One region of the Aquitalea sp. USM4 genome, then DNA from elsewhere that is predicted to be linked to it. Evidence: predicted binding sites of a transcription regulator. Region 1 holds the regulator's gene; each other region holds the start of a gene.

Region 1 (5,992 bases):
AAGTGGTGATGCACGAATAGCCGCCAGCGAGCGGCAAATAAAAAAACGGCAACCCTGGGGTTGCCGTTTTTGCTGCCTGCACCGAGGCAATGATTACTTGTTCAGGTGCGGCGCGATGGTCGCCAGCAGTTGGGCCAGCACCTTGGGGTTGGCGGCCACGATGTCGCCGGATTCCATCCATTCCTGTTCGCCGCTCAGGTCGGTGACGATGCCACCGGCTTCCTGCACGATCAGGCTGCCCGCAGCGATGTCCCACGGCTTCAGGTTCATTTCCCAGAAACCGTCCACGCGGCCACAGGCGACATTGCACAGGTCGAGCGAGGCAGCGCCTTCGCGACGTACGCCGGCAGTCTTGCCCAGTACATCCTTGAGCATGCCCAGATACTGGTCGATATAGCTTTGGTCGGATACCGGGAAACCGGTGGCGATCACGCATTCATTCATCATGAAGCGCTTGGAAACACGGATGCGGCGGTCGTTGAGGAAAGCGCCAACACCACGCGAGGCGGTAAACAGATCGTTACGACTAGGGTCGTACACCACGGCCTGCTGCACCTGGCCCTTGTGCGCCAGTGCAATGGAGATAGCGTATTGCTGATGGCCATGCAGGAAGTTGGTGGTGCCGTCGATGGGGTCGATGATCCACTCGTATTCGGAGGAGCCCACGCCTTTGGCGCCGGACTCTTCTGCTAGAATGGCGTGCTTGGGATACGCCTCGAGAATCATGTCCACGATGGCCTGTTCGGCAGCGCGGTCCACGTCGGTCACAAAGTCATTGTGCTTTTTCTTCTCTACACGAATGGTATCGAGGTTAAGCGACGCACGCTGGATTACACTGCCAGCACGGCGGGCGGCTTTAACCGCGATATTGAGCATCGGATGCATTGACGGCCTCTAGAACGGATAGCAGATGTCAGCCAACATGGCTCGACATCTGACAGTAACAATCTGGGTTAAGGAACAAAAAAAGCCGGCGCGAGCGCGCGGGCTTTTTGATATGCCCGCCATTTTAATGTGAAACTGCTGATGAATAAACCCCAAGTACCTGATTTTCTGAAAAACATTCGCATCGTGTTGGCTCGGCCCAACCATCCGGGCAATATCGGTTCGGCCGCACGGGCGATGAAAACCATGGGGCTGACCCGCCTGTATCTGGTTGAACCCAAAGTGTTTCCCAGCGATGAAGCCAATGCCCTGGCCTCCGGTGCCGTGGATGTGCTGGAGAGCGCCACCGTGGTGGCGAGCCTCAGTGAGGCGCTCAGCGACGTCACCGTGGCCTGCGCGCTCACCAGCCGCCGCCGCGAACTCACCACGCCACTTTCCACCCCGCGCGAAACCACGCCGGAACTGGTGGCGCGCGCGCGCGATGGCGAACAGGTGGCGCTGGTGTTCGGCAATGAAACCTTCGGCCTGTCGATTGAAGAAGTGGAGCAGTGCAACCGGCTGGTTACCATTCCGGGCAACCCGGATTACTTCTCGCTCAACCTGGCCATGGCGGTGCAGGTGATGACTTACGAGCTGTTCAGCCATACCGGCGTTGATGTGGAATACCTGCGTCCGGAAAGCGAAACCGCCAGCCTGGGCGAGGTGGAAGGCTTCTGCCAGCATCTGGACCAGACCATGGACGCCATCGGCTACTACCGCCGCCGTAACAGCGAGCGACTGATGCGCCGCATGCGCGCGCTGTTCAACCGTTCCGGCATGCTGCGCGACGAGGTGGACATCCTGCGTGGCCTGATGAAGCAGATCCAGCGCGTGGCAGACGGCCATGAGCACGGCGGCGAATCCTGATCGCGGTTTTTATCTGCCTTACACGCAGCCTGCGCTGCGTGATCTGGCTTTCTTGCTGACCGCCCCTGCTCCCTGGGATAGCGGCTGCAATCTTTCGCCACAACGCCTGCTGGGCCCGGATGGCCCGGCCTTGCTGGCCGCGCTGGAGCAAGACCCGGCACCGCTCTATGCCTGGCTGGCCGACCAGCCCTGTCGCCGTCTGGGCCACTATGCCGAGCGCTTGCTGGCTTTCTGGTTTCACCTCGCGCCCCATATCGAGCTGGTGGCCGCCAATCTGCCGCTACGGGACGCCAGCGGCCGCACCATTGGCGAATTTGATTTCCTGATCCGGCTGGATGGCGAACCACTGCACGTGGAAACCGCCAGCAAATTCTATCTGCAACTGGGCGAGGGGCCGGACAGTCTGGTAGGCCCCAGTCTGCGCGATGCCTGGCTGCTGAAGGCGGGTAAATTGCAGGCGCAGTTGCAGCTGTCCCGCCACCCCCTGGCCCGGCGCGTGTTGCCGCCAGACTTTGTGGCCTGCGCCAGTCAGGCCCGGCTGGCCGGCTGGTTTTTCTATTCCCGACCGTCCCGCCCCATGCCGCCACTGGCTGCGGATCAGCTGCAAGGCTGGTTCAGCCCGCTATTGCAGCCCTGGCCCAGTAGCAGCCCGGCATCACGCTGGATGTGGCTGCCACGCTTGAACTGGCTGGCTCCGGCCCGCGTGGCCGAAGCCGAAGTGCGTGAACAGCACAGCCTGCGCCAGGAATTGCGCCAGGCCGTGGTGCCGCAACTGGTGGCCGAGCTGTTGCCGCTGGGCGATGGCTACTGGGAGGAGGTGGCGCGCGGTTTCGTGGTGCCGCCAGGCTGGCCCGAAGCAACGCGCCTGCAGGCATTGATGGCCACGCTGCCAGGGAGTCCCGCCGCATGAAGCGCTTGCTGTTGTTGTATGCCAGCCAGACCGGCCGCACCTTGCAGCTGGTTGATGCCGTGCGCGCCAGCGTAGCGCAGCTGGCCGATGACCTGCAGTTCAACTGCCTGCCCGCCGAGCAGGCCACACTGGATGATTTGCTGACAACAGACGGCATCGTGCTGGCAACGCCGGAGAATTTTGGCTATATGGCGGGCAAGATGAAGGATTTCTTTGACCGCACCTTCTACCCCGCGCAGGGCCGTACCGAGGGGCTGGCCTGCCTCTTGCTGGTGTCCGCCGGTAACGATGGCATGGGGGCTGTGCACGCCATGCGGCGCATCATCGCCGGCTATGGCTGGCACGAAGTGCTGCCCGCCGTGGTGGTACGCGGCGAGCCGGACGCCGCGCAGCTGGCTGAAGTGGCGGAACGGGCCGAGCAACTGGTGGCCGGCATGCTGATCGGGCGCTGGTAATACCTTGCCCGGAAGAGTTAGTGCTTGCGGAGAATGGCGCGCCTGCCCGGATGGGCGGAAGATGCAAAAAGGGCGGTAAGGCGCATTGCGCCCACCGCCCGGATGGCTGTTACCGTGCCTGTTGGCTTACACGCCGTTGGCGTGGGTACAACCGGAGATCAGGTCCTTGAGTGCATCGGCCTTGATCAGCTGGATGTGCTTGTGGTCCACGCTCAACCAGCCTTGCTGCTGGAACTTGGACAGCGTACGGCTGACAGTTTCCAGTTTCAGGCCGAGGAAGCTTCCGATTTCCTCGCGGCTCATGCGCAGGATGAAATCGTTGGCGGCAAAGCCGCGGGTGGACAGACGCTGTGACAGGTTCAGCAGGAAGGCAGCCAGACGTTCTTCTGCCTTCATGTTGCCCAGGAGCAGCATGACGTTCTGGTCACGCACGATTTCGCGGCTCATCAGCCGGAAAAAGTGGTGTTGCAGGCTGGGAATGTCGCGCCCCAGGCTTTCCATGCGGTTGAAGGGCAGTTCGCAGACTTCGCTGTCTTCCAGGGCAATGGCGTCGCAGCCATGCACATTGGACGAGATGCCATCCAGGCCCATGAGTTCGCCGGACATCAGAAAGCCGGTGACTTGTTCACGACCGTCCTGGCTTGCCACGCTGGTCTTGAAGAAACCGGTGCGCACGGCAAACAGCGACTTGAAGGCTTCGCCACTGCGGAACAGGTATTCACCGCGCTTGAGGCGGCGGCTCTGACGGATAACTGCATCCAGCTGCGTCATTTCGTCGCGGTTCAACCCGATGGGCAGGCAGAGTTCGCGCAGACTGCAGTTGGAGCAGGACACCTTCAGTGCGTGCAGAGTGTGTTGGTGTTGGTCTGACATCGCGTGTTTTGTACAACCCTGTAAAGAAGCTTGACCCTTGTCAAAGCGGAATTCGCACGTTTTCCGCAAATTTACCAGTCCACCTGACGTTTGACTATCAATACCCGACGACATGCACACCACCCATCCGTTTTCGCCTACCCACTGTGAGTTCGACCGAGCATTGATCGAACGTCTTGATGGTTCCGGCCCAAGATACACTTCTTACCCGACCGCAGACCGGTTTACCCCGGCGTTTGGCGAGAAGGACTATAAAAGCTGGCTGATGCAGCGCCATCTGGGCATGCATCAGAACGCTATCTCATTGTACGTACACATACCGTTCTGTAACACGGTTTGTTATTACTGCGGCTGTAACAAGATCATCACCAAGGACAAGAGCCGTGCCGACCGCTACCTCGATTACCTGGAAAAGGAAATCAAGCTGGTTGCCGCCTCGCTTGGCTGCCGGGAAAAGCTGATCCAGCTGCACTTTGGCGGCGGTACGCCAACCTTCCTGTCCGACGAGCAGCTGGACCGCCTGATGACCATGTTGCGTGCCCACTTCGAATTTTTGCCGGAGGGAGAATATTCCATCGAGATCGACCCGCGCAAGGTGGGTCGTGAAACCGTGCATCATCTGGCGCGACTGGGCTTCAACCGCATGAGCGTGGGCATTCAGGACTTTGACCCGCAGGTGCAAGCCGCGGTGAACCGGGTGCAAAGCGAGGAGGAAACGCTGGAAGTGATCGAGGCTGCGCGCGAGGCGGGCTTCAAGTCGGTCAGTGTGGACCTGATCTACGGCCTGCCGCTGCAAACCCGCGAGTCGCTCAAACGCACGCTGGACAAGGTGATTGCCATTGGCCCGGACCGCCTGGCGCTGTACAACTATGCCCATTTGCCCACCGTGTTCATGCCGCAACGGCGCATCAACGAGGCGGACCTGCCAGCCGCCAGCACCAAGCTGGACATCCTGCAGGACGCGGTAAAGAGCCTGGCGGATGCAGGCTATGTATTCATTGGCATGGACCACTTTGCCAAGCCGGAAGATGACCTGGCCATTGCCTTGCGCCAAGCCCGCCTGCAGCGCAATTTCCAGGGCTATTCCACTCATGCCGACTGCGACATGATCGGCCTTGGCGTGTCGTCCATCGGCAAGGTTGGCCCCTGTTACAGCCAGAACGAGAAGGACCTGGACAGCTATTACGCCGCGCTGGACGAAGGCCGGCTGCCGGTAATGCGCGGCATGGTGCTGGATCAGGACGACATCCTGCGTCGCGGCATCATCCAGGCGCTGATGTGCCGCTTCTCCCTGTCGGTGGAAGCCATCGAGCAGGTGCACGGCATCAATTTCGCCGAGTATTTTGCTGCCGAGCTGCCAGCCATCCGCGAGTACCACAAGCTGGGCCTGCTGACCTTTGATGGCGATTTCCTGATGGTGGAGCCCAAGGGGCGTTTCCTGATCCGCAATATCGCCATGCTGTTCGACCGCCATTTGCGTGAACGGGAAACCAAGGCACGTTATTCCAAGACCATCTGATGGTTTTGTTCAGACTGTTTAAAGGGTTATCCCCTAAAAAAGCAGCAAAAAAGCCCGCAGGTAGCGGGCTTTTTCATTGAAAAAGTGATGGTTTTTTACAACACATCCGGTGTGGTTTTGTCGGCCGACTGCGGTCTGGGGCTGCGATGCAGGCGAATGATGGCCTCGCCGGTGGGGCTGGCAATCACGTCGCGCAGCGTATAACTGTCCAGTGTGCTGAAAAATGCCTGCATGCCCACATCCAGCACGGCCTTGAGCTGGCAGTCCTGGCGCAGCGCGCAAGGCGGTTCGGCGCAGTCAATCAGCGGCACATTGCCTTCCAGCGTGCGGATGATGCCGCCCAGGCGGTAATGCTCGGGCGGCTGGGCCAGCGCCAGCCCGCCACCCTTGCCACGGCTGTTGTTCAGCCAGCCTTGCACCCCCATGAAATGCACCACTTTCACC
Region 2 (5,992 bases), 2.1 Mb from region 1:
AGGAACACCGGGTTGGTGGAGCTCATCTCTGCATATACCGGAATCGGCTCTACACGCTGCTGTGCGGTCTGACACAGGGCCAGCCCACCGGCACGCGAGCCGGTAAAGCCCACCGCCTTGATGCGCGCATCGTTCACCAATGCCTGCCCTACTTCGCGGCCACTGCCAAACAGCAGGGCGAATACCCCGGCGGGCAAGCCGCACTCTTCCAGCGCCCGCACAATGGCCTGGCCCACCAGTTCGCTGGTGCCGGGATGGGCGCTGTGCGCCTTGACGATGACCGGGCATCCGGCCGCCAGTGCCGAGGCGGTGTCCCCCCCGGCCACCGAGAAGGCCAGCGGAAAGTTGCTGGCCCCGAATACGGCCACCGGCCCCAGCGGGATCTGGCGCTGGCGCAAGTCGGCACGCGGCAGCGGCTGGCGCGCAGGCTGGGCCTGATCGACCCGCACATCCAGCCATTCACCAGCCCGTACGGTACGGGCAAACATGCGCAGCTGGCCGCAGGTGCGGGCCCGCTCGCCCTGCAAACGGGCCTGCGGCAAACCGGTTTCCAGCATGGCGCGTTCAATCAGCGCATCGCCCAGCGCTTCGATTTCCCCGGCAATGGTTTGCAGCAACTGCGCCCGCTGTGCCGGCGTGGTTTCGCGGTAGGCATCAAACGCGGCCCATGCCAGCGCGCACGCCTGCTCCACCTGTGCCTGATCGCCCCCGGCATAGCCCGGTTGCAGTGTCTGTCCGCTGGACGGGTTGATGGCATGCAGCGCTTCACGCCTACCGCTGACGGATTGCCCGCCAATCAGCATCTTGCCTGTCAGATTCATGAGATTTCCTGCTTGAAGTAAAAGCCCGGCCACGCGACAGGCGTGGCACGGCTGCTCAGGGTCTGGCTCAGGCCACATTCAGCCCGGCCGACCAGTCGCGATACCAGTTGCGGAACAGCGTGTACTGGGTTTCGGCATAACGGCGCTGGGCTTCGGTCAGAACATCGGTTTCGTTGAAGTGCAGGCTGTATTCGGTATCCCCGTTCAGCACCATCAGGTACTTGTAATACAGCACCAGATCGCAGCCTTCATCGAAGGAGGACAGCACCGCCAGCGCGGATTCCAGCTCGCGCGCCTGACGACGGGCCACTGCGTCGCCCTTGGCAGCGGCCTTGCTCAGCGCAACCAGATGCAGCACCTCGCGCGGCAGCGCATTGCCGATGCCGGTAATGGCACCGGTAGCATTGCAATTGACAAAGCCATGCACCACCTGGGTGTCCACCCCCACCATCAGCGTGACCTGATCATCCTGCGAGGTGATGTGCTCGGCGGCGTAGCGCATGTCGGCAGCACCACCGAATTCCTTGAAGCCGATCAGGTTGGGATAGCTGCGGCGCAGTTCGAAGAACAGATCGGCACGGGTGGCAAAGCCGTAGTAAGGGCTGTTGTAGATGACTGCAGGCAAATTGGGCGCAGCGGCGAGGATGGCGGAAAAGTGGGCCTTTTGCGCGGTCGGGGACGCGCCACGCGACAGCACGCGCGGAATCACCATCAGGCCATGTGCGCCAACACGGGCGGCATGGGCGGCATGGGATACCGCCTCGCGGGTGTTCACCGCACCGGTGCCGACAATGGTAGGCACGCCGGCGGCCACCAGCCGGGCCACGCCTTCCTGACGCTCGGCTTCGGTCAGGAGCGGCCAGTCGCCCATCGAGCCGCAATACACCACCGCGCTCATGCCGGCGGCAATCAGCTCGCGGCCCTTTGCCACCAGCGCGTCAAAGTCCGGCTTGCGCTCGGCGGTACACGGGGTCATCAGGGCCGGGATGCAGCCGGTGAAAATGTTGTCGCTCATTGTTTTGCTCCTTGCAGCTTGTATGTGTGTATGGGGTGTTGTCTGTGCAGCGCGGGGCTCAGATGCCCCAGGCGAAAGGGTCTTGCGGGTCGATCAGCAGGGTGCTGCTGGCAGTGACGAAGGCGCGGCCGGTAATGAAGGGGCGGATGAAATCGCCCTCACGCTGGTAATGGCCGATGAACTGGCTGCCGGTGATGCCGGCCTGTACCCAGCTTTCGCCTTCGGCCAGCTTGCCGTCGGCAGCCAGGCAGGCCAGCTTGGCGCTGGTGCCGGTGCCGCAGGGCGAGCGGTCGTACGCCTTGCCCGGGCACATCACGAAATTGCGGCTGTCGGCGCTGGCATCGTCGGCAAACAGCTCCACGTGGTCGATCAGCGCGCCATCGGCCCCGGTGATGCCCTGTGCTTCCAGCGCTTGCAACATGGCCCAGGTGAAGGCGGTGAGTGCCTCGACATTGGCCATGTCCAGCACCATGCCGTGTTCGGACACCAGGAAGAACCAGTTGCCACCCCAGGCAATGTCACCGTGAAACACGCCGTAGCCGGGCACGTTCACCGCCACCTGCTGGCGATAACGGTAAGCCGGTACATTGCCCAGCGTCACCGCACCATCCTCATGCAGGGTGGCGCTGACCTGTCCCACCGGGGTGTCGATCTTGTGCACGCCCGGTGCAATCAGGCCCTGGTAATGCAGCGAGGCAATCAGGCCGATGGTGCCGTGGCCGCACATGCCCAGATACCCGGTGTTGTTGAAGAAGATCACCCCGCAAGTGGCGTCCGGCGACACTGGCGGGCAATACAGCGCACCCACCAGTACCTCGCTGCCACGCGGCTCCAGCAAACAGGCGCGGCGCCATTGGTCGTGCTGCTGGCGCAATGCGTCGCGCTGATCGGCCATGCTGCCACCGCCGATATCGGGAAAACCGCGCATCACCAGCCGGGTGGGTTCGCCGCCGGTGTGGGAATCGATGATGTGTATCTCTTGCATAAGCTTGTCCATTCGGTAAGACCTTGAATGACGGTCGGCAGGAATGCACCCTTGGCATGTCCTGTGAAAACCCGATGCAGCAATACCATGCAGGGTATTGATTCCATTGCATCTTCACGCCGAACTCGTCTTCGTCAGCACCTGCATAGAATGGCGTTATTGCTGCCGGGAATCTTGATGCTTATCATCAGCGACAATGACGAAATCAGCACAATTGCTGTTTTTGCAGCACAATGGGCAAGACAGGACTGTGCCGCCATGCCCGGTGACAGACCGGACAAGCGCACAAGACAAGGAGGGGAAAACCATGACAGGGGAACTGCTGGACAGCATTGCCAACTGGCAGCAACAAACGCGTCCGGACAGCCTGGACAGTCTGCTGGGCGCACTGGGACCGCTGCTGCCGGTACTGAACCTGATCCCCAATGCCGCCATCTTCATCAAGGACGCACAGGCCCGCTATCTGCTGGCCAACCAGACACTGGTGGAACGCTGCGGGCTGAAAAGCCTGCAACCCTTGCTGGGCAAGACCAGCGCCGAGGTGTTTCCCTCGCAGCTGGGGCCGGGCTATACCGCGCAGGACATCAAGGTGTTGAAGGACGGGCTGGTACTGGAAAGCCAGCTGGAACTGCATTTGTTCAACAGCCGGGAGCCGGGCTGGTGCCTGACTTACAAATGGCCGCTATACAGTGCGGCGGGCGACATCATCGGGCTGATCGGCATCTCGCTGGATTTGCAGGCCGCCAGCAAGACCCACCCCGCCTACACCCGGCTGGTGGCGGTGGACGAGTTCATCCGCAGCCACTTCAGCCGTTCCATCAGCATGGACGAGCTGACCGCCATCGCCGGCGTCTCCCCCGCCCAGCTGGAACGCTACTGCAAGAAAGTGTTTCACCTGACCCCGCGCCAGATGATTCACAAGGCCAGGCTGGAACATGCCCACCGCCTGCTGCACGGTGACATGGCCATCACCGATGTAGCACTGCACTGCGGCTACACCGACCACAGCGCTTTCAGCCGCCAGTTCAAGGCGCTGACCGGCTTTACCCCGCGCCAGTACCGCCAGCAACTGCATGGCCAGGACAGCAGTCGCTCCCCCGCCCCCCTGTGAGGGATGCGAGCGTTCAGCTCATGCTCTGGTACAGCTCGTCTTCCTGGGCAAAATGCAGCTGCAAAATGGTGTCCAGGCTGTACAGGGTGCGTTGCAACTCCTGTAATTCCAGCTGCGAAGCAGGCACCGGCAAGGCCGCTATCTGCATGGTCAGGCGGCGCGACTGGCGGAATATTTCCTGATGACTGCGACTGAGTGCGGCCAGCGGGTCCTCGCCGCCCAACAGCCGCGCCATGGCCGGGTAAAGCTGCCCTTCTTCCTTTTGCTCATGCGGTAGCAGGCGCTCGTGCAGCAGGGTTTGCAGCTGGTCCAGTTCAGCCCGCAACTGGCTGTGCTCCAGTTGCGGAACGGCGCGTGCCAGTGCTGCCAGTTGCTGCAACAGCGGGTTGAGCAGCGCATGCTCCTCGTTCAGTTGCGCCACGGTTTCCACCGTCAGTTTCTGCTGCTGGCCCAGACCGGCAGGTGGCGACAGGGCACGCAGCGCATTCACGATCACCGCCACATCGATCAGCTCTTGCAACACCGCACCGTATACCGGTGGCAGCCAGCCCAGCGCGGCGGCCAGCATGGCCAGCAGCGAAAGACCCATGCCGGCCACCGCCGACTGGCGGGCAATCGCCATGCTGCGCTGGGCCACCATCACCGTTTCGGCCAGCCGGTCCAGCCGGTCGTTGAGTAACACCACCCCAGCACTTTCCGCCGCAGCTGCAGCCCCTTGCGCGCCCATCGCCACGCCGACATCGGCCGCACGCAAGGCGGGGGCATCGTTGACGCCATCCCCCACCATCAGCGTGACACCGCGCGCTCTGGCCTGATGGATGTGAGCCAGCTTGTCTTGCGGTTGCAAACCGGCAAACACTTCGTCCACGCCAATGCCGTGGCCAATCGCCTCGGCCACATCCTGCCGGTCACCGGACAGCATGGCGATATGGCTGACACCGCAGCGCTTGAGCATGCGCAGCGCACGCGGGGTTTCCAGCCGCAAGCGGTCGGCCAGTTCCAGCGCACCCAGCAATACGCCATCGCGGGCAACATACACCACGCTGGCCCCTTCCATATCCAGCCTTGCCTGCAAGGACTGCGCCCAGGGCGACAAGGACGGCAGCTGGCTGCTGACATAAGCCAGGCTGCCCAGCACCACGCGCCGGCCTTCCAGCTCGCCGCTCAGCCCGGCACCGGCCACCTCGTTCACCGCCGTCGGCAACGGCAGCTTGCCCAGGCCGCGTTCATGCGCCGCCTGCACCACTGCGGTGGCCATTACATGGTTGGACATCTGGTCCAGCGCGGCGGCCAGCCGCAATACATCGTCGGTTGCTGCGCCATCCGGCACATGAATGGCCACCAGCCTGGCCTTGCCACCGGTCAGCGTGCCGGTCTTGTCGAAAAACAGCAGCGTGGCGCGCGCCAGCGCCTCCAGCACTTCACTGCTTTTCACCAGCACACCACGGCCAGCACACTGCGAAATGCCGGAAATCATCGCCACCGGCACCGCCAGCAGCAAGGGACAAGGTGTCGCCACCACCAGCACGGCCAGGGCACGCAATACATCGTCACTGGCCAGCCAGGCCCCACCCGCCAGCAACAGGGCAAGCGGAATGAACCAGAAGGCATAGCGGTCTGCCAGCCGCATCACCGGAGCCTTGGCGCGGCCCACCTGCTCCACCATGCGGACAATGCCGCTGAAGGTACTGGATGCAGCGGTGGCGGTAGCAGTCATGCGAAAGGCATCACCCGCATTGAGGCTGCCACTACGCAGCAAGGCAGCAGCATGCACGGTAACCGGGACCGCCTCGCCGGTGAGCGTGGATTCATCCAGTACTGCCAGCGCATCGTCCAGCCGGCCATCCACCGGGATGACTTCACCCGCCTTCACCAACAGGCAGTCCCCCGGCTGTACTGCATCCAGCGGCACGCGCTGCTGCTGCCCGCCTTCCAGACGGTTGGCATGGCGCGGTGCCTTGGCCAGCAGGCTGCTCATTTCCCGTTCGGCATGGCCAGCGGCATAGTCATCCAGCCAGCGCCCGGTAGCTGCCATCGCAGCGATGATGGCCGCAGTCAGC
Region 3 (5,992 bases), 1.9 Mb from region 1:
AATCAGGCTGCCAAAAGCCGCCGAGGTGACTTTCGGATCGCTGGACAGAATGCCACCGCCAATCGCCTTGAACACATAGGCAAACACCCAGGCCGCCACTTCGGAATAAAAGGCCATGATCAGGAAGGCCGACAACACGCCAAAGGCACTGATCAGCCACCACGGCTGGCCGGCAGGTGCCAGTTTTTTCAGTGCCGTGACTGCATCGGACTTGGCACGGCGCCCCAGCATGATTTCGGAAATCATCACCGGCAAACCCACCAGCAAGGTGGCACACACATAAACGATCAGAAAACCGGCACCGCCATTGGTCCCGGTCAGATAGGGAAATTTCCAGATATTACCCAGCCCGACCGCCGAGCCGAGCGTGGCGGCCAGTACGCCAAAACTGGAGGTAAATCCGTCACGTGCCTTGCTGGCACCTGCGGACGCCGAGGATCTGCTGTCCTGTTTCATTTGGTCTCTCATCACGACAAAATTCAAACCCGTTCAAGCGATAACCTGAACGGATTACACGAGTTCCGGGGTCACCGGAGCGGCGATTCTGAAGTGATTTTCCAGACCATGCAAAATTATTTGTCAGTCACCACCCTGCACGCGACACAACTCGGCAGTGAGCCGTGCCAGCCAATCAAAACAGGCAGCCAGTTGACTCTCCTCAATAAATTCATCCGGGCGATGTGCCTGCTCGATCGAACCTGGTCCCAGCACGACACAAGGGATGCCGGCCGCATGGAAAACACCAGCTTCCGTGGTATACGCCACACCGTCACCACCCTGACAAGCGCACAGCTTTTCCACATAGTGCAGCACTTCACTTTGCGGTGTAGCCTCGAATGCCGGGCAATATACGCGCGGCTCAATGGAGATTTCCGCTTCCGGGGCCACCTGGCGCATTTCGAGCAACAGATTGTCAGCATAGTCACGCACCGAATCGACAAAGCGCTGCGGATCATCCCCTGGCAGCCAGCGGCACTCGAAGGTGAATTCGCAATCCTTGGGCACGATGTTGTTGGCCGTACCGCCGGAAATGGTGCCGGTTTGCAAGGTGGTAAACGGCACATCATACAATGGCTGGTGATGACCAAACGACGCCTCGGTGTCGGCCAGACGACGGACATGGGTAATCAGCCTGGCGGCATATTCAATGGCATTCACCCCTTGCGGTGTGAGCGAGGAATGCGCAGCCCGCCCCTGTACATGGCAGTGGTAATGGGCAATGCCCTTGTGCGCCACCACGGGACGCATTGAAGTCGGCTCGCCAATGATGCAACCGGCCAGCGGCACCTGCTCCTGTAACAAGGCATCAATCAGGCGTGGCACGCCCAAGCAGCCCACTTCCTCGTCATAAGACAAGGCAATACCGATGCCCTGCTGCAGGCTTCCCTCTGCTGCAAGCCTCACCCACTCCGGCACATGCGCCAGTACGCAGGCAATGAAACCCTTCATATCGCACGCACCACGCCCATACCAACGCCCGTCTCCCTTGTCGGTAAGGGTGAACGGCGGTGAAGTCCACGCCTGCCCGTCCACCGGCACCACATCGGTATGACCGGACAGCAACAGAACCGGCAGGTCTGCCGCACCTATCCGGGCAAACAGGTTGGCCTTGCTGCCATCATCATTCAAGGTCAGCTGGCTGCTCAGGCCGTAAGCCTGCAGATACTGCTCCACCCAACGGATCAGTGCGAGATTGGAATGACGGCTGGTGGTGTCAAAGCCCACCAGTGTTTGCAGCAGGGAAAGATAGGAGGAAGACATGAGGCAGTCCTGTAACAAGGCAAAACATAGGCGGAGTCTGCCCCCAGAGCGGCTACTCAGGCAATATGCCTGCCAATAAAAAGGCTGCCTGCCCCCCAGCCGGATAGCCTTTTTCTACAGCACTCTTGGCAAGCATGCCGAAACCCGCTATTATTCGCACTCTTCTGCGGCGGGTCTCCTCGCATTGTACGGTAGCAAACCTGGTCAGGTCCGGAAGGAAGCAGCCATAGTTACTTAGTGCAAGTGCCGAGGGTCAGGCTCGCCACCCTCCCCTCTTTGGTTCTACCATCATCTATATACATGTTTACGACATGTAACTACCATTTTCGTGCCAGGTGGATGACATTCCGTTGTATTTCTAGATAAGAATACGCTAACATATCATTCATGCGCATGTAATCCATGACGGAACTTTATGATTTTTTTCAAATCACATTATTCCTTATGGATTTTCTTTGCTATTTTTAGGACATAGGGCAGTGTCCTAAGCCAAAACAATAATTCAATACAATACTGTTAGCCTTTTAAGAGGAACAACCCATGAAACTCTTTGAAAAAATCACCAATCCGCGTGAAATCCGCCGCAAGCTGGGCCTGAACCAGCAAGAGTTCTGGAGTCGCATCGGCGTAACACAGTCCGGCGGCTCCCGTTACGAAAGCGGCCGCAACATGCCCAAACCGGTTCGCGAACTGCTACGTCTGGTTCATGTCGAGCAGATCGAACTGTCCAAGGTACGTCGCGAAGACTTCGAAATTGTCGAGTATCTGAAAGAAACCCACCCTGACCTGTACAAGAGCCTGCGCAAGGCCGTACGTGCCAAGATGGAAGCGCAGGAAGACAGCAGCGAAGCAACCGCTGGCTGATATTCCCGCCACCCAAAAAAAGCAGCCGTCAAACCATCTGGTTCAACGGCTGCTTTTTTCATGAGCAAACCGCTATGCAGTGGCACATAGCGGTCTGGCAAACATGCTCATTCACCGGCATTACGTACCAGCAGGACCGGCACATCTGCCTGCTTGAGCAAGCCTTCGGCAACACTACCCATCAGGATATGCATCAAGCCGCTCCAGCCATGGGTACCCATCACCACCAGATCAGCACCCCAGGTATTGGCATCATCAATCAGCACTGATGCAATCTTGTCACCCCAGCTCTCCAGGATCTTGACTTCAGGAGTCAGCCCGGCAGCCACTGCCTGTGCCTGTGCCTGTCCCAGCACTTGCTCACCGGCCTGCTTGATGGACTTTTGCAGCTCGGCAGCATCCAGGAACTCCGTACCGCCCCAGCCAAACTGCGCCAGATCAACCACATGCACCAGACGAAGGGTGCTACCCATGCTCTTGGCAAGTCGGCATGCTTCAGCCAATGCCAGGTTGGACGTATCACTATCATCCACCGGCACGAAAATGCGTTGGTACATAAGCCTCTCCTTGTGTGTGTTGGCAGCCATGCATTCAGTCTAGCAAACCACCCCGGCTTGCTGTTGATACAGATTAAGACAGTCGATTAGACTGAATGTCATTTTATTCAGGTGAAATCATGGCACGCATCAAGATTGCCCTTCCCGAGCAGTTCATCTTCCAGACCAGCGTGGATGTGCGCATCGGCGACATCAACTACGGTGGCCATATGGCCAATGATGCCATTTTGCGCCTGGCGCACGAGGTGCGACTGCGCTGGTTGAAAAGCATGGGCTACAGCGAGCTGGATGTCGAGGGCGTTGGCATCATCATGGCCGATGCAGCCGTCATGTACCGTGCCGAAGCATTTCACGGCGACCAACTGGTGTTCAATCTCGGCACCGCCGATCTCAACAAGTACGGGCTGGACATCGTCTATCAGGCGACAGATGGCAACAATGGCAAAGAAGTGGCAAGATTGAAGACAGGCATCGTATTCTTCGATTACCAGACTCGTCAGGTCGCAGCCATGCCCGCAGCCTTTGCGGCAAGGCTTCATCAATAACAACAAGGAATCTCGTGATGCGTCCATACCCGATTAACAGCCCCGAGGCCATTGCCCGTTTGCTGGCCATGTTCATGATTTCCGATGGCAACATGGACCCGCGCGAGCTGGACCTGCTGGAAAAAGTCAACGTCTACGACCTGATCGGCCTGTCGCGCAAGCAATTTGCCCAGGTTCTGACAGACTACTGTGACGACATTTCCGACGAAGCGGAGCAGGACGGCACCATTCACCTGCTGGATACCGACCGGATCGAAACCATGCTGGCCGAGGTGACCAATCCGGCCAAACGCATCCTGACCTGTGTGCTGGCCATGGATATCAGCAAATCGGACGGCACCATCAGCGACCCGGAAATTGTCTTGCTGCGCCACATGATGAAAGAATGGAACATCAGCCTGGACGACCTGGAACGCCAATTCGTGCGCTGAACCCTGAGGCGGCAACCGGGTACGAGGCCCGGCATCCGTGCTAAAGCATTGCGCAAGCCGCCCGGCCCGTCCTGGCGGCTTTGTCATTGATAACAACAAGGCGCTAACCCATATGCAAACCCGCTTTACCGGCAGCGATCAATACGTTGCCACCGACGACCTGATGATGGCGGTCAATGCTGCCATCACGCTGCAACGCCCTTTGCTGGTTAAAGGCGAGCCGGGTACTGGCAAGACCATGTTGGCCGAAGAAATTGCCGCCAGCCTGGGCCGGCAGCTGATTGTCTGGCCGATCAAATCCAGTACCAAAGCCCAGCACGGGCTATACGAATACGATGCGGTATCCCGCCTGCGTGACTCCCAGCTGGGCGATGCCAAGGTTCATGACATCAGTAATTACATCATCAAGGGGCAGCTATGGCAGGCCTTCGAGGCGGATACGGCACCGGTGTTGCTGATTGATGAAATTGACAAGGCGGACATCGAATTCCCCAACGACTTGCTGCGCGAACTGGACCAGATGGAGTTTTTTGTGCACGAGACGCAGCAATTTGTTCGTGCCCGTCAGCGGCCCATCATCATCATTACTTCCAATAACGAGAAGGAACTGCCAGACGCTTTCCTGCGCCGCTGCTTCTTCCATTACATCCGTTTTCCCGATCCGGCCACCATGCAGACCATCGTGGACGTGCACTACCCCGGCCTGCAACAGCAGCTGGTCAGCCAGGCACTGGAAGTCTTTTTTGCCATCCGTGAAATGCCCGGCCTGAAGAAAAAGCCCACCACTTCCGAACTGCTGGACTGGCTGAAGCTGCTGGGCAGTGAAGGCATAGACAGCACACAACTGGCCGCCCAGCACCAGTCGGCCAGCCCGCCACCATTGGCAGGTGCCCTGTTTAAGAACGAGCAGGACCTGTCCTTGTTCGAGCGCCTGAGCAATATGGCACGCCTGCGCCGTGGCTGAGTCTGACATGCTGGCTGCATTCCGTGACAGCTTGCGGCTGCAAGGCAAGAGCCCGCACACGCTGGATGCCTATGTGCGCGACTTGCAAGGCCTGCAACTTCTACTGGGCAACCGCGACATCCTGCAGGCGCAGGCCGATGACATCCGCAAGGCCATGGCCACCCTGCACGCACGCGGCCTGGGTAGTCGCAGCCTGGCACGCAAGCTGTCATCGTGGCGGCAGTTCTACGACTGGCTGCAACAAAAACAGACCATCGGGATCAATCCTTGCCTGGGCCTGCGCGCGCCCAAGCAGGACAAGCCCCTGCCCAAGGCGATGCCAGTGGATGGTACTGCCGCCTTGCTGGAACACATTCCGCATGATGAAACCCTCAGCCTGCGCGACCGTGCCCTGTTCGAGCTGATGTACTCCTCCGGCTTGCGCCTGTCCGAAGCGGTAGGGCTGGACCTGTCCGACATGGACCTGCAGGAACAGCTGCTACGCGTGCGCGGCAAGGGCAACAAGACACGCTTGCTGCCGATAGGTCGTACGGCACTGGATTACCTGCAGCAATGGCTGGCCGAACGGCAAGCCGAAGCGGGCTGCAATGCCGTGTTTGTCGGCCGGCACGGCCGCCGTCTCAGTGCGCGGCAAGTGCAAAAACGCCTGGCGGAATGGTCGATCCGTACCGGCATGGACCGCCATGTACACCCCCACATGCTGCGTCACTCATTTGCCAGCCATCTGCTGCAATCCTCGGGCGATTTGCGGGCAGTGCAGGAATTGCTGGGCCATGCCAACCTGTCGACAACCCAGATCTACACCGCGCTGGACTTTCAGCATCTGGCCAAGGTGTACGATGCCGCTCATCCACGGGCCAGGAAAAAGGA
Region 4 (5,992 bases), 180 kb from region 1:
CTGATTGCACAATCTTGATCAAAAGGCTGTTGCCAAGCCCGTTTTCCCTGCTATCACTTGATGGATAAGCTTGGAAATTTGACGTGAAACTGGGTGTTTATTTTTGAAAGTGAAGCCTGATTCTGTGCTGCCTGCATGGGCAGACCGAACCGGTTTGTGAAATTTGAAACAGATTACTGGTATTTCAGCGCGGAAAGGAAAGTCAAACTTCATTATTCACTGGAACTGGTGTACGCTTTTTAAAGAAGAACTACTTAATAATGAAGCTGGCAAATCATGTGGCTGGGGCGGGGATGGTCTTCATCAAAGCAGCCGTATGGGTTTAATGCCGCTCAGGGAACGTTTCTGCTATGGATACTTTAAAAGCTTTGATGGTCTTCATGACCACCGCCGAGAACGGCAGCTTCTCGGATGCTGCAAGAAAACTCGGCGTATCGCCGGCGGCTATCAGTCAAAGCATTGCCCGACTGGAGCAGGAGCTGGAGGTGCGTCTGTTCAACCGGACCACCAGGCAGTTGACGCTGACCGAGGATGGTCGTCGTTTTTACGCCCAGTGCCGAGGACCGGTGAACAATCTGGATTCGGCCATCAACCAGCTCAAGGCCAGTCGTGACGAGCCGGCTGGCCATCTGCGCGTGAGCATGCCCAATTCTTTTGGCCGTCGTTTCATTCTTCCCATCATGGGCGAATTCTGCGAACGCTATCCCAAGGTGCGGGTGTTTTTTGGCCTGGACGACCATTTCAGCGATTTGATCGAAGATGGTTACGACGTTGGCGTGCGTATCGGCATGATGCCGGATAGCCGCATGGTGGCGCGCAACCTGGCGCAGATTCCGCAGTATGTGGTGGCGTCGCCCGAATACTGGGACAAGAACGGCCGCCCGGAAACGACCGAAGAATTGAGCAACCACGATTGCATCAACTTCCAGTTTCCTACCTCCGGCCGTTTGTACAAGTGGGAATTCGACCGCCGCGGCGAGCGTATTCCGCTGGAAGTGACCGGCACGTATACCCTGAACGAGATGGAAGCCGTGTGTGAGCTGGCACGTCTGGGCATGGGTGTGGCACAGCTGCCGGGGCACGAGGTGGTGCACCTGATTCGCAGTGGCGAGCTGGAGCCGGTACTGACCGATGTGGTGTCGCTGGAGCGTTCCATTTACATCTGCTTCCCGCATCGCGACCACATCGCGCCGCGTACCCGCGTCTTTGTGGACTTTGTGGTGGAGAAGCTGGCCGATCATCCGGATATCATGGCGGATCTGCCGGGGCTGGATTTGTCCGCCAAACGCAAGGCGGCAGCGCAGCTCATGGGCTGATGCCAGTCTGTTTGCCAATAAACAAAGCCCGGCATGTGCCGGGCTTTTTGCTGTTTGTCTGTCAGACCCGTTTACACGGCCATGAAGCGTTGCAGCGGTGTGGCGCTCCAGTCCACGCTGTCCAGCAGGTTCTTCACGATCAGCCCCAGCTCGGTATCCCCTTCAATCACCAGTTTGCGGTTGAAGAACAGGGTGTCCGGGTCTTCTTCGCGCAGCATCATGCGGGCAAAGTCGGCCAGGTTGGCCGCCAGGCGCAGGTCGGGTTCTGACGGGGTGCTGTCCACGCTGAAACGCGCGTCGTCTGCGGTGAAGCGCAGGCGCATGTCGGCATCCAGAATATGGACTTCAAAGCTGTGCCCGGCCAGCAGGCTCATGTCTACCGGCAGGATGTCGCGCTTTTTCAGTTGATTGAGCGTGGTGACCAGCGCCCAGCAGGGCGGTGTGCTGGGCAGTTTGCCCAGTATGCTGGCCAGCTTTGCCGGCAGGGTCAGGTCAGGAATGTGCATGGCTGGTTTCTCCTATGGCGCTGATGCCGGCACTGCCGCGCCAGTAACCGTCCACCAGCAGGCTGTCGGAATACGGGCTGAGGTCCACTTCGCCGGTAGTGCGTGATTCGATGGCAGCAACAGCCTGCTGGTAGCCCTGTACTACCTGGGCCGTGTGTTGCCACTGCGGGCTGATGCGCAGGGCGGTAATGCCCATGGCGCTGATGTCGGCCAGGTGTGGCAGCAGGGACTGGCAGCCGTCGGACATGGTCTGGATGCCGTTGATGGTGAGGAAGGCCTGTTGTTCGCGCGTGTTCAGGCGCAGGCCGTCCGGGTGCTCCATGCAGCGGAACTGGCAGTCGTCCTTGGACAGGTTGTAATGCCGCGCGGTGAAGCAGCGCGCGGACAGTGCCAGTGGCAGCCTGCCCCAGGCAAACAGCTCGGTTTCGATCTGTACGCCATTGAACGCCGCCTGACCCAGTACAGCAGACAGGGTGTCGCGGTCCATTTCCACCGGCGGAATCCAGCGCCGCGCGCCCAGTGAGCGGATCAGCGCCAGGGTGTCGGCGTTGTAGATATTCAGGTGATGACCGGCAACAAAGGGCTGGCCTTGTTGCTGCGCCAGCCGGGCTGCGCCCAGATCATTGGCTTCCAGCTGCAGTTCGCCGTTTTCCACCAGCTTGCGCAGGCGGCGCAAGTCGGATTCGCTTTCGATCAGCGCCTGGCTGGACAGCACCACCTGGCGTCCGCTCTGGGCCAGTTCGCGTCCCAGGCTGATCCAGTCCTGGCCGCGCAATTGCTGGCGGCGCGAGCAGACCGCCTCGCCCAGATAAATGGTTTCCAGCGGCCAGTCGGCGGCCTCGCTGTAAAAGCGCAGGATATCGTCGCGGGACCAGTAAAACAGTACCGGGCCCAGTGTCAGTTGCAATTTTTTCATATCAGGCCTGCTTGTGAGGCCGGCAAGGCAGCTTGCCCGCCGGCACACGGTATGTCATTTCCAGGGCCGGTTGTAGGCACCCAGCGTCTGCTGCTGGCCTTCCGCCAGCTTGGACAGGGCCTGGGTCCAGGCGGGCTTGACGGCAAAGCGCTGCTTGTCCCGGCCTGCGGCATCCAGCGCCTCGCGCAGCGTGCGGGTGACCTGGGCCACGTAGGCCGGGCTGCGCTGGCGGCCTTCCACCTTGATGGCCGCCACGCCGATGTCGATGATCTGCGGCAGCATGCTCATCACGTTCAGGCTGGTGGGTTCTTCCAGTGCGTAGTAGGTATCGCCTTCCACTTCAAAGCGCCCTTTGCACAAGGTGGGGTAGCCCGCCGGTTCGCCCTGCTGGTATTCGTCGATCAGGATGCCGTTCAGCCTTGCTCCCAGTGCTTGCTGGCCATGTTCCCAGCGCACGAACTTGGCTGGCGAGCACACGCCATGGCTGTTGGGTGATTCGCCGGTGGCATAGCTGGACAGCAGGCAGCGGCCTTCCACCATCACGCACAGGCTGCCAAAGCCGAATACCTCGATTTCCACATTGGTGTGGTCAATCACCTGCTTGACCTGATCCAGCGTCAGCACGCGCGGCAGGACAGCTCGGCGGATGTCGAACATGTCCTGGGCCAGCTTGATGGCTTCGTAATTGGTGGCGGAGCTTTGCACCGACATGTGCAGGCGCAGGTCCGGGTAACGGTCGCGCGCGTATTTCATCAGGCCGATGTCGGCCAGGATGATGGCGTCCACGCCCAGTGCCGCACCTTCGTCGATGGCGCGATGCCAGCGGCTGATGTCGCCGCCCTGGGCATAGGTGTTGATGGCCAGCAGCACCTTGCGGCCATGCTGGTGCGCGTAGTGGATGCCTTCGCGGGCGGTACGGTCGTCAAAATTCAGCCCGGCAAAGTTACGGGCATTGGTATCGTTTTTCAGGCCGAGGTAGACGGTGTCGGCACCGTTATCCACGGCTGCCTTGAGGGCAGGCAGGCTGCCCGCCGGACAAACCAGCTCCGGCAGGGGGCGTGTGGCAGGCATGATGGCAAAATGTCGGCAATTGAAACCGCCAGACATTAGCAGAGCGTTGCAGCGCGGGACTTGTTCTGGGTCAAGTCGCCGGGATGGTGTGGGGCTGGGCGTGGCCGGGATGGCACAGGCCATCCCTCATCCTGGAGTCCGGGTCAGAACGGCAGCACCAGTTTGGTCTTGGCCACCAGCACGATATACGCCACCACCAGCAGCGCACAGAGCAGGGCGATGCTGCGTATCTGCTTGGTGCGGCCGCGCTTCAGCGCAATGGTACCCAGCGCCACATAAGCCAGCAGGCCGGCTATCTTGGCCAGCAGCCATGGCGTTTGCAGCAGCGGCCAGCCGCCCACCACCACCAGGGTGATGCCCAGTGCCAGCAGCGCGGTATCAATCACATGCGGCAGGATGCGCAGCAGCTTGCTGGCCAGGATTTGCTGTTTGTCGGCCAGCATCAGCCCGCCACGCAGCGCGAACAGGGTGATGGTGAGATAGGCCATGCCCATGTGGGCGTGTTTGAGAATCTGGTAAGTGTTCATGCCTGCGTCTGCCATTTATGCCTTCTGCATGGGGTGATGAGGGCCAAAGGCTGATGGTACACTGAAGCCTTCGTTTCATCAGCGTTCCCGACCATGCTTTTTCTCTATCAGTCCAATCGCCTGGAGCAATTGGGCCAGCTTTATGCCGCCATGTTGCAGGCACAGCCGCTGAGCGACCCGTTTGCCGCCGAAACGGTGATCGTGCAAAGCCGGGGCATGGGGCGCTGGATGACGCTGGACCTGGCGCAGCAATGCGGCATTGCCGCCAATACCGACTTTGTCTTGCCCGCTGCCTTTGCCTGGCGGCTGATGCAAAAGGCCATTCCCGGCTTGCCACGCAAGTCATCGTTCAGCCCGGAAGTGCTGAGCTGGCGGCTGATGGAACTGCTGCCCACCCTGCAAGGCGAGGTGTTTGCCCCCTTGCAGCGCTATGCCGCCGGTGGCGAGGCCGCTGCGTTCGAGCTGGCTGGCAAGGTGGCTGATATTTTCGACCAGTACCTGGTGTTCCGCCCGGACTGGATCCGCGCCTGGGAAGCCGGAGAACGGCTGGATCTGGGCGATGACGAAGCCTGGCAGGCCGCGCTGTGGCAGCAACTGGCAGCACAGGACCCGGCCCGTCACCGCGTACGCATGCTGGATGAATTCTTTGCCGCCTTGCGGCCGGAACACCTGCCGGAGCGCATCACCCTGTTCGGCATTGCCAGCCTGGCACCGATGTATCTGGCGCTGATCAAGCGGCTGGCCGAACTGACCGATGTCTGCCTGTTCACCCTCAACCCCTGCGAAGCTTACTGGGGCGATATTGTCGATAACCGGCGCAAGCTCAAGCTGCGGGAAAAGGGTGATCTGTTCGCCACCGAAGGCCACCCGCTGCTGGCCTCGCTGGGCAAGCAGGGGCGCGACTTTTTCGAGCTGATTGCCGCTGATGCCGAGCTGGACGCCCGGCCCTTGTTTGCCGAACCGGCCGGTGACAGCCTGCTGGCGCGCTTGCAGCGCGACATCCTGCAATTGCAGATGCCGGGCGAGGATGGCCAGTGGCTGGCGGCGGATGACGGCTCGGTGGAGCTGCATGCCACCCACGGTCCGATGCGCGAACTGGAAGTACTGAAAGACCGCCTGCTGGCCATGCTGGCGGAAGACCCCTCGCTCAGCAGCGCCGACATTGCCGTGCTCACCCCCGATATCAACAGCTATGCACCGTATATCGACGCGGTGTTTGGCAAGCGCGACGATGCGCCCAGCCTGCCCTATGCCATTGCCGACCGGCAGGTGGAGCGGGAAGAACCCTTGCTGGCCGCCATCGGCACGCTGTTGCAGTTGCTGGATTCCCGCTTTGCTGCCGATCAGGTATTGGCTTTGCTGGACAGCCCGGCGCTGTTGCAACGCTTTGGCCTGCAAGCCGAAGACCTGCCCTTCATCCAGGACTGGGTGCGGCAGAGCGGCATCCGCTGGGGCCGGGATGCCGCGCACAAGGCGGCACTGGGCCTGCCGGCCGACCCGCTGTTTACCTGGCGCTGGGGGCTGGACCGCCTGCTGTTGGGCAGCATCCTGCCACCGGCCATGGCCGGGGATGACAGCGGCCTGTTTGCCAACCTGCTGCCGCAGGGTGGCGCGGGCGGGCAACTGGCCGAGGTGCTGGCCCGTTTTGCCAACTGT

Evidence for each region. Region 1 encodes FNR, which switches genes on or off when oxygen is low (the NO sensors DNR and NnrR bind a similar motif). Its sites were predicted from a motif close to TTGATNNNNATCAA; they were not measured.
Region 2: the regulator FNR is predicted to act here: its motif matches at 2,996-3,009, upstream of DKK66_RS00820 (4-hydroxyproline epimerase).
Region 3: the regulator FNR is predicted to act here: its motif matches at 3,246-3,259, upstream of DKK66_RS19430 (universal stress protein).
Region 4: the regulator FNR is predicted to act here: its motif matches at 3,870-3,883, upstream of DKK66_RS09895 (peptidase U32 family protein).

Annotation. Positions count from the first base shown of each region.
Region 1 is NZ_CP029539.1:2,290,116-2,296,107, forward strand. It holds gene DKK66_RS10660 (DHA2 family efflux MFS transporter permease subunit) at 1-20, shown strand, start outside; gene DKK66_RS10665 (inositol monophosphatase family protein) at 94-885, opposite strand; gene DKK66_RS10670 (RNA methyltransferase) at 1,027-1,791, shown strand; gene DKK66_RS10675 (DUF1853 family protein) at 1,769-2,701, shown strand; gene DKK66_RS10680 (flavodoxin family protein) at 2,698-3,156, shown strand; gene fnr (fumarate/nitrate reduction transcriptional regulator Fnr) at 3,283-4,029, opposite strand; gene hemN (oxygen-independent coproporphyrinogen III oxidase) at 4,142-5,548, shown strand; gene DKK66_RS10695 (Rrf2 family transcriptional regulator) at 5,644-5,992, opposite strand, start outside.
Region 2 is NZ_CP029539.1:177,177-183,168, forward strand. It holds gene DKK66_RS00810 (aldehyde dehydrogenase (NADP(+))) at 1-821, opposite strand, end outside; gene DKK66_RS00815 (dihydrodipicolinate synthase family protein) at 889-1,836, opposite strand; gene DKK66_RS00820 (4-hydroxyproline epimerase) at 1,895-2,821, opposite strand; gene DKK66_RS00825 (AraC family transcriptional regulator) at 3,129-3,932, shown strand; gene DKK66_RS00830 (heavy metal translocating P-type ATPase) at 3,946-5,992, opposite strand, start outside.
Region 3 is NZ_CP029539.1:4,225,109-4,231,100, forward strand. It holds gene DKK66_RS19410 (sodium-dependent transporter) at 1-456, opposite strand, end outside; gene argE (acetylornithine deacetylase) at 580-1,761, opposite strand; RNA gene ffs (signal recognition particle sRNA small type) at 1,930-2,028, shown strand; gene DKK66_RS19425 (DNA-binding transcriptional regulator) at 2,302-2,625, shown strand; gene DKK66_RS19430 (universal stress protein) at 2,733-3,182, opposite strand; gene DKK66_RS19435 (thioesterase family protein) at 3,302-3,727, shown strand; gene DKK66_RS19440 (TerB family tellurite resistance protein) at 3,745-4,158, shown strand; gene DKK66_RS19445 (MoxR family ATPase) at 4,271-5,122, shown strand; gene xerC (tyrosine recombinase XerC) at 5,130-5,992, shown strand, end outside.
Region 4 is NZ_CP029539.1:2,109,249-2,115,240, forward strand. It holds gene DKK66_RS09880 (LysR family transcriptional regulator) at 351-1,316, shown strand; gene DKK66_RS09885 (SCP2 domain-containing protein) at 1,388-1,822, opposite strand; gene DKK66_RS09890 (U32 family peptidase) at 1,809-2,738, opposite strand; gene DKK66_RS09895 (peptidase U32 family protein) at 2,793-3,809, opposite strand; gene DKK66_RS09900 (SirB2 family protein) at 3,953-4,351, opposite strand; gene recC (exodeoxyribonuclease V subunit gamma) at 4,430-5,992, shown strand, end outside.